Regions from separate parts of the Serratia sp. TSA_105.2 genome, predicted to be linked through region 1. Evidence: predicted binding sites of a transcription regulator. Region 1 holds the regulator's gene; each other region holds the start of a gene.
The links. The regulator LexA, encoded in region 1, represses DNA repair genes until DNA is damaged. The targets are predictions, from matches to a motif close to TNCTGTATGTACATACAGNA.
Positions count from the first base shown of each region.

Region 2: ACUTSC_RS04205 (metal-dependent hydrolase) is a predicted target of LexA. The motif match lies at 2,447-2,466, and genes of this name have one in related genera.
Region 3: umuD (translesion error-prone DNA polymerase V autoproteolytic subunit) is a predicted target of LexA. The motif match lies at 2,597-2,616, and genes of this name have one in related genera.

Region 1 covers NZ_JBQZFT010000001.1:55,086-59,058, forward strand. Annotated here, with positions in the region: gene plsB (glycerol-3-phosphate 1-O-acyltransferase PlsB) at 1-441, opposite strand, end outside; gene ACUTSC_RS00205 (diacylglycerol kinase) at 590-958, shown strand; gene lexA (transcriptional repressor LexA) at 1,061-1,669, shown strand; gene dinF (MATE family efflux transporter DinF) at 1,771-3,108, shown strand; gene ACUTSC_RS00220 (CsbD family protein) at 3,423-3,632, shown strand; gene zur (zinc uptake transcriptional repressor Zur) at 3,735-3,973, opposite strand, start outside.
Region 2 covers NZ_JBQZFT010000001.1:925,031-929,003, forward strand. Annotated here, with positions in the region: gene ACUTSC_RS04195 (HdeD family acid-resistance protein) at 53-1,333, shown strand; gene hxpB (hexitol phosphatase HxpB) at 1,398-2,063, shown strand; gene ACUTSC_RS04205 (metal-dependent hydrolase) at 2,489-3,037, shown strand; gene ACUTSC_RS04210 (L-cystine transporter) at 3,219-3,973, shown strand, end outside.
Region 3 covers NZ_JBQZFT010000003.1:470,451-474,423, reverse strand. Annotated here, with positions in the region: gene ACUTSC_RS13350 (TonB-dependent hemoglobin/transferrin/lactoferrin family receptor) at 1-1,959, opposite strand, end outside; gene umuD (translesion error-prone DNA polymerase V autoproteolytic subunit) at 2,157-2,591, opposite strand; partial or broken gene ACUTSC_RS13340 (SOS response-associated peptidase family protein) at 2,780-2,959, opposite strand; gene ACUTSC_RS13335 (hypothetical protein) at 3,261-3,632, opposite strand; partial or broken gene ACUTSC_RS13330 (resolvase) at 3,708-3,821, opposite strand; partial or broken gene ACUTSC_RS13325 (DNA polymerase V) at 3,846-3,973, opposite strand, start outside.

The sequences.
Region 1 (3,973 bases):
GTTCAACAGACGCAGGTGCGGCGTGCCGTGGCCTTCGCGGCCCGGCGAACGGCCGAACATGACCGAAACCGGCAGCATCTGAATGTCGAGATCCGGATTGCTGCGATGCAGATCCAGATAGTCGTGGAACAGCTTTACCGACTCTTCTTTCGGGGTGTAGTAGCGGAACACGCGCGGGCCGTCGTGAATGAACACGTAGCTCGGCAGCACGGTGCCGTCGATCTCCAGCGAGTTGAGCGGATCGGGCAGATCCTGCGCCAGGCACTGGGTGCGCAGCGTCAGCAAATCCGCCTTGGAATTGTAAGGTAAAACATACAAAATCGGCCGTGAGGGATCCAACCCTAGCTCGGTAACCGGATCTGAAGGGATGACCTTACTTCTTACCAACAATTTAAGTGGTAAATTCAATATTTTATAATAAATTTTACGCCAACCTGACATAACAACGTGAAGCCTCTTGTTAGCAATGCGCCGCAAGCATACCAGAAACCGGGTAGCAGATCTGTGGTGTTCGAAAACCGAGAGCCGTCAGCGCGGACTGTTCTAGACTCTTTTTATTATGACCGACCTCTGAGAAAGGCACGAAAACATGGCAAACCAAGCAACCGGACTGACCCGCATCATCAAGGCCGCCGGCTATTCCTATAAAGGGCTTTCCGCCGCCTGGCAGCACGAAGCGGCGTTCCGCCAGGAACTGGTGGTCACCCTTCTGGCTATCATACTGGCTGTCTGGCTGGATGTGGGTGCGATAGCGCGCATTTTATTGATCGGATCGGTAGCGCTGGTGATGATCGTCGAGATCCTGAACAGCGCGATCGAGGCGGTGGTGGATCGCATCGGCAGCGAACATCACGAGCTGTCCGGCCGGGCCAAGGACATGGGATCGGCGGCGGTGTCACTGGCGATCGTGCTGGCACTGTTCGTTTGGGGCACGGTCTTATGGCAGCATTTTGGCTGATGAAAGGCGCCTACTGACTGATTTTTATTTATTCTTCGGTTCCCAATCCGCGCTTACCTGTATATACTCACAGCAAGACTGTATAAACAAACAGGGGGCGGAATGAAAGCACTAACTACCAGACAGCAAGAGGTCTACGATCTGATTCGCGATCATATTTCGCAAACGGGCATGCCGCCAACGCGTGCCGAGATCGCGATGCGTCTGGGGTTCCGTTCGCCTAACGCCGCCGAAGAACACCTGAAGGCGCTGGCACGCAAAGGCGTGATCGAAATCGTCTCCGGTGCCTCGCGCGGTATCCGTCTGTTGATGGAAGAAGAAGAAGGGCTGCCGCTGATTGGCCGCGTCGCCGCCGGCGAGCCGCTGCTGGCGCAGCAGCACATCGAAGGGCACTACCAGGTGGATCCTTCCCTGTTTAAACCGAGCGCCGATTTCCTGCTGCGGGTGAACGGCATGTCGATGCGCGACATCGGCATTCTGGACGGCGATCTGCTGGCGGTGCACAAAACGCAAGACGTGCGCAACGGCCAGGTCGTGGTGGCGCGCATCGAAGACGAAGTGACGGTCAAGCGCCTGAAAAAACACGGCAACGTGGTCGAGCTGCTGCCGGAGAACAACGAATTCCAACCGATCGTGGTCGATCTGCGTCAGCAGAATTTCACTATCGAAGGGCTGGCGGTCGGCGTGATCCGCAACGGCGACTGGATTTAATCGCCGCCCTCTCAGTGCCGCCTCTTGTATCAATCGCCCCTGTTTTGGGGCGTTTTTGTTTCTGATTTTGCCCTTCGCCACTGCTACGGGAACGTCTCATCATGCGCATGATTTCCGCCTTCACCAGCGACACCGATAAAGCCCTGTGGCGCCTGGCCCTGCCGATGATTTTCTCCAATATCACCGTACCGCTGCTCGGGTTGGTGGACACCGCGGTGATCGGCCACCTCGACAGCCCGATCTACCTGGGGGGCGTCGCGATCGGCGCGGTGGCGACCAGCTTCCTGTTCATGCTGCTGTTGTTCCTGCGCATGAGCACCACCGGTCTGGCGGCGCAGGCGCTGGGGGCACAGAACCCGCAGGCGCTGGCGCGCGCCTTTATGCAACCGCTGGTGCTGGCGCTGCTGGCCGGGGTGGCGATCGTCCTGCTGCGCTATCCGCTGATCGAACTGGCGCTGCGGATCGTCGGTGGCGATGGCGAGGTGCTGGAACAGGCGCGGCGTTTTCTTGAAATCCGCTGGCTGAGCGCCCCGGCGGCGCTGGCCAATCTGGTGCTGTTGGGTTGGCTGCTCGGCGTGCAGTACGTGCGTGCGCCGGTGATCCTGCTGATCGTCGGCAACCTGCTGAACATCGTGCTGGATATCTGGCTGGTGATGGGCCTGGGCTGGAACGTGCGGGGGGCAGCGGCGGCAACCGCCATCGCCGAATACGCCACGCTGCTGCTCGGCCTGTGGCTGGCGTGGCGGGTGATGCGCCTGCGCGGTATCACCCTGCTGATGCTGCGTCAGGCCTGGCGTGGCGACCTGCGTCGGCTGCTGGCGCTTAACCGCGACATCATGTTGCGTTCATTACTGCTGCAACTGTGCTTTGCGTCGCTGACCATTTTCGGCGCTCGCCTGGGAAGCGAGGTGGTGGCGGTCAACGCGGTATTGATGAATCTGCTGACGTTCACCGCCTATGCGCTCGACGGCTTCGCTTATGCGGTGGAGGCCCATTCGGGCCACGCCTACGGCGCCCGGGACGACAGCCAGCTGCGTAAGGTGTGGCACGCGGCCTGCAGGCAGGCAGGGCTGGTCGCGCTGGCCTTCGCCCTGGCGTATGCCGTTACCGGCCAGCAGATCGTGGCGGCGTTGACCTCCTTGCCGGAGCTGCGAGCGTTGGCCGCCCACTATTTGCCGTGGCAGGTTATCCTGCCGCTGGTTGGAGTGTGGTGCTATTTACTGGACGGCATGTTTATCGGCGCCACACGCGGCGCCGAGATGCGCAACAGCATGGCGGTGGCCGCGGCGGGATACGGTCTGGCGCTGTTCAGCGTGCCGCTGCTTGGCAACCACGGACTCTGGCTGGCGCTGGCGGTGTTTCTGGCGCTGCGCGGTCTGGCGTTGGGCTGGGTTTGGCATCGTCATCAGGTGCGCGGCAGCTGGTTTGCCGCACGCTAAACCGGACGCTTTGTTGGGTTAATTATTAATTTGTCTTATGTTTTTGTTCATGTTTGCTTACATGTTTTCAGCCTGGTTCTGCTCGGCTTAGCTCGTTGTTTGTTGGCGTTTTTTATGTTTATTTCATTTTTAATGGTTTTTTATTCTGTCATATGGCTTTTTTGTTTCCGTGTTTAACTAGAATGAATCATGTGGCTGGCGAATGAAGGGGAGCGATATTCTTTAAGGTGAAGGGCGTATCGGCCAGAAAAATTTCTGGTTAATCCCGGCCGGCGACAGGGATCACTGATTCACCACAGGTTAACGGAGAGACTATGAATAAAGATCAAGCCGACGGTAACTGGAAGCAGCTTAAAGGCAAAGTGAAGGAAAAATGGGGCAAGCTGACCGATGACGATCTGACAGTCATCGAAGGGAAACGCGAACAGCTGGTCGGCAAAATCCAGGAGCGCTACGGTTACCAGAAAGAGGCGGCCGAGAAAGAGGTGAAAGCCTGGGAAGATCACACCAAACACCGCTGGTAATTTGCAGGGCCGCCATTGAAGGCGGCTTGCCCAGCGCAGGCCGGCGTCGCTCTCATCCTCTGGCGCCCCGGCCGCAGGTACAGGGAGGTACCTGACTTTGTATTATTTCTTCTTGATGGCGATGCTGTGATCGTGTTCGGCGCAGTCATGCTTGCTGTCGCAAGCCTCAACCTCCACGCAGCCGGCGCACAGACCGTGCGCTTCCACCACGCTGTGCCGCAGCGCAAATCCGGCTTCCTGCGCCAGCTTCTGCAGCGTTTCTTCTACGCCTTCGGTAGTGCGTTCGGTCACCTGGCCACAGCGGTCGCAGATAAACAGTGCGGACGTATGCATAGGCTGTT
Region 2 (3,973 bases), 870 kb from region 1:
TTCGCGCACTATCATTGAAGAGATAACGTTATCCGTTAAGTCAGAGGCCGTCATGATTCGACTGATTATCTTATTGCTGGGCGCGCAGGCGCTGCACGGCCAGCGCCGCCTGCTGGTGCTGTTCGGTTGGCTGTGGATAGCCGCAGGGGCGCTGATGCTGTTCGACATCCTGCAGGATGGCCGGTCCGTACTGGCGCTGGATGCGCTGGCGATCATCCTGGCGCTGGAGGGGCTGGTGGCGATATCCGCCGCGCTGGTGATCGGTTCTTCGGCCAGCCGGCCGGTGCTGCTTAAGGGGCTGGGCTTCGTGTTTATGGCCTTTTTAATGTTGGACGTGCCCGCAGACGATAACATCGTCGCCACCGTGGTGTTTGGCAGCGCGCTGCTGCTCGACGGCGCCGTGCGCATCGCCTCCTCCACGGTGATTCAACACAGCCGATGGAAAGCCGTGGCGCTGGCGGGCGGCGGCGAAATCCTGCTTTCGTTGATGATTTTTGTCGGCTGGCCGGCGCCGCATCGGATGACGGTGCCCTTTTGCCTCGGCGTGATGATGGTGCTTTCCGGCTGGGCTTTATTGCGCATCGCCCGGAGACTGACAAGCTTTTCTCTGAATCAGCACCCAACCCGGCAGCCACCGCACCCGGCGGATGAGGCTGCGCCGCTCACGGTGTATGTCTGGACACCGATTGGTGCGGCTAAAGATCCGCGCCGGCGTTACATCGTCGACCGATACATCGCGGCGGTCGACAACGGCGGCAATATCTCCACCGGTCATGCCGCCCTGGCGCTCGCGCCGGATGTGTATATCAGTCACTACCCGCTCAACGACATCAGCCATTCCGTTCAGGATTTCCGCCAGTTGTTGCATGCCGGCGAACAGAACAACGTCGACGGACGTTTCCTGCCCGACCTGTCGGGCGAGATCGCCGCCTGGTGCCCCCCGGACAAGAAAATTCAGTTCTATCGCTATAACCCGGCGGCGCTGCGCGCATTCTGGTTACGCTACCGCCAGGATGCGACTTACAACCTGACCCGGCGCAACTGCTCCACCACGGTCATCGGCGCGCTCGACAGTGCGCTGGAGGGCGTGCTGGGCGATAAACATCTGTGGCGCCGTTTTCTGTTACTGGTGCTGGATCCCAACCTGTGGATGCTGGCGGTACTGCGCAGCCGTGGCGAAAGCATGACCTGGACGCCGGGGTTGGTGCTGGACTATGCGCGCATGTTGCAACAGGTCACCGAGCGCCAACACCAACGCTGGTGGCTAAAGTTGCGCGAGATGTGGAATATCCTTCGCTTTGGCAAAAGCCAAACGCGCAGGCAAAGATTTTAGTCTCGCCACCGGCGATGATAGAGTATCGGGCACATTCACCCGCGCCGGCAGGAGTTAACCGTTAATGGCTTATTCGCAACGCATTGAAACCGCAATTTTTGATATGGACGGCTTGTTGATCGATTCGGAACCGCTGTGGCTGCAGGCCGAGCTGGATATCTTCGGCGCGCTGGGTCTGGATCTGTCCGATCGCCACAAACTGCCGGACACCCTGGGGCTGCGCATCGATCTGGTGGTGAAGATGTGGTACCAGGCAATGCCGTGGCAAGGGGTTTCGCTCGATGAGGTGTCGGCGCGGATTATCGAACGCGCCATCGAGCTGGTGCACGAGACGCGCCCGCTGCTGCCGGGCGTCCGCCAGGCGCTGGAGCTGTGCCGCGAGCAGGGGCTGAACATCGGCCTCGCCTCCGCCTCGCCGCTGCACATGCAACAGCAGGTGCTGAAGATGTTCGCTCTTGAAGGTTACTTCGATCAGCTGGTTTCCGCCGAATACCTGCCGTACAGCAAACCGCACCCAGAGGTCTATCTGATCGCCGCCGAACGTCTGGGCAGCGATCCGCTGCGCTGCATCACGCTGGAAGACTCCTTTAACGGCATGATCGCCACCAAGGCCGCGCGCATGCGTTCCATCGTGATCCCGGCCGCCGAATACCGCCACGATCCGCGCTGGGCGCTGGCGGACCACCAGCTGGAGACCCTGGAACAACTCACCCCCGCCCACTTTGCCTGACCTGCGGCGTCGACCACCGGCGCCCTGGCTTTGCGGCTCTACGGCATAAAAGGGATCCGTGCCGCAAAATAAACGAAACAGTGTTTCATTATTATTGAATTGGCATGCTGTTGTTATTATGCTGGGCGACAGGGAAAGCGACGGCCCGCGTAGCGTTGTCACTGCCACGCAGCGCTGTTCGCGGCCGCCGCTTCCTCCCGCCGCCGCACACTGAAAACCGCCTTCGCTTCTCTCCGTTCTGCACCGCCTATCGCCCGCTTTTTATTCTCACCCGTCAAAATCGATGATTTGTTACGCGTTGCCGTAACAAGCCGTTGTAAAACCGGGAAAAATAAACAATTGGTTACAGGGTAACTGCTTCCACTACTGGGAATTTTCCCATATACTGGATAAATTAACAGTTTACCAGCCGGAATCGCAACAGCATGACCGCGGAAGGACACCTTATATTCTCTGTCGCTTGCGCGATCTTCGCCAAGAAGGCGGAAGTGACGCCAGAGCTGGCTACCGGCGACTGGTGGCACATCATACCCGCCGCGCTGCTGACCTCGCTGCTGCCGGACATCGATCACCCCAAGTCGGTGTTGGGTCAGCGTCTGCGCTGGATTGCCCTGCCCATCGCCCGCGCCTTCGGCCACCGCGGTTTCACCCACAGCCTGCTGGCGATCGCCGGCGGCATGGCGCTGTTCCAGCTGGACGTGCCGCGCAGCTGGCCGATCCCGGCCGACGCGCTGCACGCCATGATCATCGGTTACTTCAGCCATCTGCTGGCCGATATGCTCACTCCCGCCGGCGTTCCGCTGCTGTGGCCATGCCGCTGGCGTTTTCGCCTGCCGCTGCTCAACTCGCAAAAAGGCAATCAGCTCGAGCGCGTGCTGTGTCTGTGCCTGGTGGCGTTTGCCATCTGCTGGCAAGGTGATTTCACCCTGCCGGTGCAATCCTATGTCGAGCAAATCAGAAATATCAGACTCTGATCACAAAAACCCGCTCAACCCATCACCTTCATGTATATAAAACGAACAAAAACACACAAAAAGCTATATCAAATTCCATTTGGATATAAGTAGGCCACTCGGCAAACTGTTACGATATTTACATCGCGACATACGTGATGCGTAGTCGTTTTTATAAGAAAGATTATTGGAGACATTGGGGATGAATCTTCCGCTCGTGATTAACGTGCTGGTGTTTGTCGCGCTCCTGTTGCTGTTGGCGCAAACCCGCCACAAGCAATGGAGCCTGGCGAAAAAAGTGCTGGTCGGCCTGGTGGTCGGCGTGGTGTTCGGCCTGGGCCTGCAGCTGGTGTACGGCGCCGACAACCCGGTACTGAAAGAATCCATCAGTTGGTTCAACATCGTCGGCAACGGCTATGTGCAGCTGCTGCAAATGATCGTCATGCCGCTGGTGTTCGCCTCGATCCTGAGCGCGGTGGCCAAGCTGCACAACGCCTCTTCTCTGGGCAAAATCAGCGTCCTGACTATCGGTACGCTGCTGTTCACCACGCTGATCTCGGCGCTGGTGGGCGTGCTGGTCACCAATCTGTTCGGCCTGACCGCCGAAGGCCTGGTGCAGGGTGCGCAGGAAAGCGCGCGCCTGACGGCGATCCAGACCAACTACGTGGGTAAACTGGCCGACCTGACCGTGCCGCAGATGGTGCTGTCGTTCATCCCGAAAAACCCGTTCGCCGATCTGACCGGGGCCAGCCCGACGTCGATCATTAGCGTGGTGATTTTCGCCACCTTCCTCGGCGTGGCATCGCTGCAGCTGCTGAAAGACGACAAGCCGAAAGGCGAGCGCGTACTGGTGGCTATCGACACCCTGCAGGCCTGGGTGATGAAGCTGGTGCGTCTGGTCATGAAGCTGACGCCGTATGGCGTGCTGGCGCTGATGACCAAAGTGGTCGCCGGTTC
Region 3 (3,973 bases), on a different contig from region 1:
ATAGTTCGACAACGGTTGCCCACATTGGCCCCCGTGCCGTGCGGCGTCGCACACTACGCCGCGACGATAGAAAATCTCGTCCTTGCCGCGATTGCGGAACAGCGTAGTGCGGATCTGCAGACTGTCTCGCGCCATCAACACATCGTTGAAGTCCAGCACCGCGCCGAGACGAACGCCCGTCATGCGTTCCACCTGCAGGCCGCGGCTGGTGCCGGGCACGCTGGAAGCGGCGTATTGCACTTCGTACTGTTCGTCGATCACCGGGGCGCGCCAGGTGCGGCTAACGTCGGCAAACAGGGACAGATTCGACGTCGCTTTCCACATCACGCCCAAATGCGGCGACCAGCCGGTATAGGTCACGCTGCTGTAATCATGGCCCACGAGCGGATCGCTGTCGTTATAGCGCGGCGCCCGGTTCGGTTGCCCGGTATTGGTCACATGATCGTAACGCACGCCCGGCGTCACGGTCAGGCTGCCGAAACTGACCGCATCCTGCAGATAAACGCTGCGGGTTTCCTGTTCGCCCGCCGGCATGTAATACGGCTGGAAATAGCCGTAGTTGTAACTGGCGTTTTTCACCTGCGAGGGGTAATACATCAGGGTATCGCGCTGATGTTTATGCCAACGCGCGCCGAGCAACAGCTTGTGCTCCAGCGGCCCGCTGGCGAAACGGCTTTCATTGCTGACGTCAAACTGCCGATCGGTATAGTTCACCCAGCTTTCATTGCCCAGCGTACCGAGATAGCTGAACTTTGACGCGGAATCCGGCCGCTTGTCATGCTGCTCTGTCTTCGAATAGGCGTAAGACAGCGTCAGATTCAGCAACGGCTGCGCTTCCGGCGCCAGATTCCATTTCACCGAGTAATTGGTGTCCGTCTGGTCGCGATACACCAGAATGCGGCGCCACGCTTCTTCCCGGCCATATTTATCGATATCCGCCTGGCTGGGCGCGGCGATATCGTCCCGCTTGGCGGCGAAAGGCTGCCAGCCATCGGAATCGGAGCGCATCGCCGACAGCGTCAGCGTTTGCGCCTCGCTCAGATAAATATTGGTTTTTAACAGGTAGGAAGCCTGATCGTTGGCGGAATAGGCAAAGCGCGTGCCGCCCGGCCGCTTCAGGTTGCCGCCGTCACGCTTGCTCATGTAGATCAAACCGTCGGCGGATCCTTCCGGCGTACGGCCGTACAACGCACCGCTGTAAATGCTCTGGCGATCGTTGGTGTGGTAGCTGTACTTCAGCAAGCCGCCAAAATCTTCGCCCGGCAGCAGCATATCCCCAGCATCTTTGGTCTCCAGCGTAATGGTTCCGCCAAAGCCGCCATTGCCGTTCAACAGATTGTGCGGCCCCTTATCGACCTCAACCTTTTTCAGCAGTTCGGGTTCGATGAATACCGAACCCTGCCGATATTTCTCAAATCCCTTCGGCGCCCCGTCCAGCACCACCTTCACATCTTCCATGTCGCCCATGCCCCAAATATTCAGGCTTTGGCCGCCCGGGCGCGGCGATCCCGCCATCCCTACGCCGGGCAAGCGATCAAGCAAACTGGCGATATTGTCTGCCTGCACGCGTTCGATGTCTTCTTTATCCAGCACCGAACGGCCGGCGGCGACGCTGTCGGACAAACCGCCGACCACCGACAGTTCCGGTATCGTCAACGGCTGAACCGGCCCGGCGTCGACCAACCGATATCCCTGTGCAGTTTGCTGAGCGCGCAATCCGCTGCCCGCCAACAGCGTATTGAACGCGTCGGTGAGGCGATAATGTCCCTGCAGGCCCGCGGTGCTTTTTCCACGCGTCTGTTCGGGCGTGAAAATCACTATCACGCCGGCCTTAGCGGCCGCCGTCTGCAAGGCGGGCGCCAGATCACCGGCGGGAATAGCGAAGGAAAGGATAGCGGGCTGTTCGGCCGCCGAGGGTGGTGCCGACGCACCGGGCGCCGCCATCGCGGAGGTGAGCATGCCCGATAATGCGCATCCTATCCCGATAGCGACACGTTTCCCGGTCATGCGTTTGGCTGATGTGAACGTACGCCCTGCGCCGTTCTTGTTTTTTATGGCCATGAAGGATTCCCCTGAGTGTATTGAACTGAAAACTCAGTAGAGAGGTCACGCCAACGAAAAGATCGGGCAGAAAAAAATGAAAAAAAGGGCCGAAGTCACCGCGCCGCGTAGACGATAAAGGTCACCACGCCGAAGATCTCCAGTTGCGCTTCGTCGTCGAACACGATCGGCGCGTAGGCAGGATTCATCGGCAACAGCCGCACGTCGGGGTGGCGCTGCAGCTTTTTGACGGTGAATTCGCCGTCCACCGCGGCGATCACGATATTGCCGTGCTCCGGCGTCAGGGCGCTGTCGACGATCAGCAGATCGCCATCCTGGATATTGCCGTCGATCATCGACTCGCCGCTGGCGCGCACGAAGTAGGTGGCGTTGGGGTGCCGCACCAGCAGCTTGCCGATGTCCAGCCTGCTCTCGACATAGTCCTGCGCCGGGGAAGGAAAGCCGCAGGCCACGCGATCGGCAAACAGCGGTAACGTCAGGGGTTCACCTGGTGAAAAAGCATACAACCTTGAATTGCTCAGCATAATCATAACCAAACTGTATATTTATACAGTAAAGCATAAACAAAATGCGAACGCGTGCAACCCCCTATCCCCCTGCGGATCGCGCTTTCCCGCGTAATATAATAATTTTCTGAGTGATTTTTCCTGCAGCTTTTGGCATTCTTCGCGTGTGTTTACACACATGATACCCACCAAAACTGTGGATAATGCGGCACTCAGACCGTTGGCGTATCGATGGGCAGGATGAGTGAGGGATTGTCATTGCGAACGGCGCCGACGGCGGGCGATACCGGTTGCCAGACGAAATCCTCTGCCTGCAGGCTGTACACGTCAGCCTGCATTTGACCAGAGGGCGGGACTAAGCGGGTGTCGAGCCAGTCGCGCGCGGCCGTCGGTCTCTGCTGCGTACAGCGCCGCAAAGAACAGCGGCAGGCCTTGCCTCACGGGAGGAACGGCGGACGGCCTTACAAAATGACGCCAATAAAATTGCGACTGGCAATGGCATCAATGGGACGGCCAGAGACGAAAGTCAGTACGTTATGCCAGGAGCTTGGGATAACCCGACAAACGCTGTACCGCCACATTTCCCTGATGGTCCACTGCGAGCTGACGGTATAAAGCTGCTCAACCGAGGATAATTTTAGCGAACGGAAAAATCTGGAGTTCCGGCGTAGAACCCCGAATAAGGAATAATCCTTAATTCATTTCAGGATTATTAATTCCATCTAAAACCTCTCGGCAATATTCTTTTTTATAGGCTTCATCATTACTTAATGACTTAACCAAAAAATCAGCATTTTTCCAACCATTATCCCAATGCATATCGAATCCTGACTGTTCATACTTTAATGTTCTAGTTAATGAGTCTTTTATTTGTTTTTTATATTTATCAATTTTCTCATTGGTTGCCCCACAAACATCATGTGCAACACGAGCATTTGAGCCAGAAAAACCTATTGCTGAAATTGCCATCGCTTCGTTTGATTTGTCGAAATCATTCGCATATGCCACAGCATTAGATAAAGCGAATATGACAAGAGTAGGTATGGTTTTTTTGTATGAAATCATCTTTTACCTCTAACTCATTGATTGTTCATGGGGTCAGTTTAGATATCGAAAATTATTGTACATTAAGGCTGCTTTTTAATCAGTCTCAACTTCTTTATAGAAGGCCTGAATGCGACAAACTTGGGAAGTACTGTAGCCTGTCGCGTCTGCTGTTTCTCGGATGCTCAGTTTCTTAATCTGTCGGTAGTGCCTGATCCATCCTGCACGCTCCATCTCGCCGCTGGCGCGCACGAAGTAGGTGGCGTTGGGGGCCGCACCAGCAGCTTGCCGATATCCAGCCTGCTCTCGACATAGTCTTGCGCCGGGGAAGGAAAACCGCAGGCCACGCGATCGGCAAACAG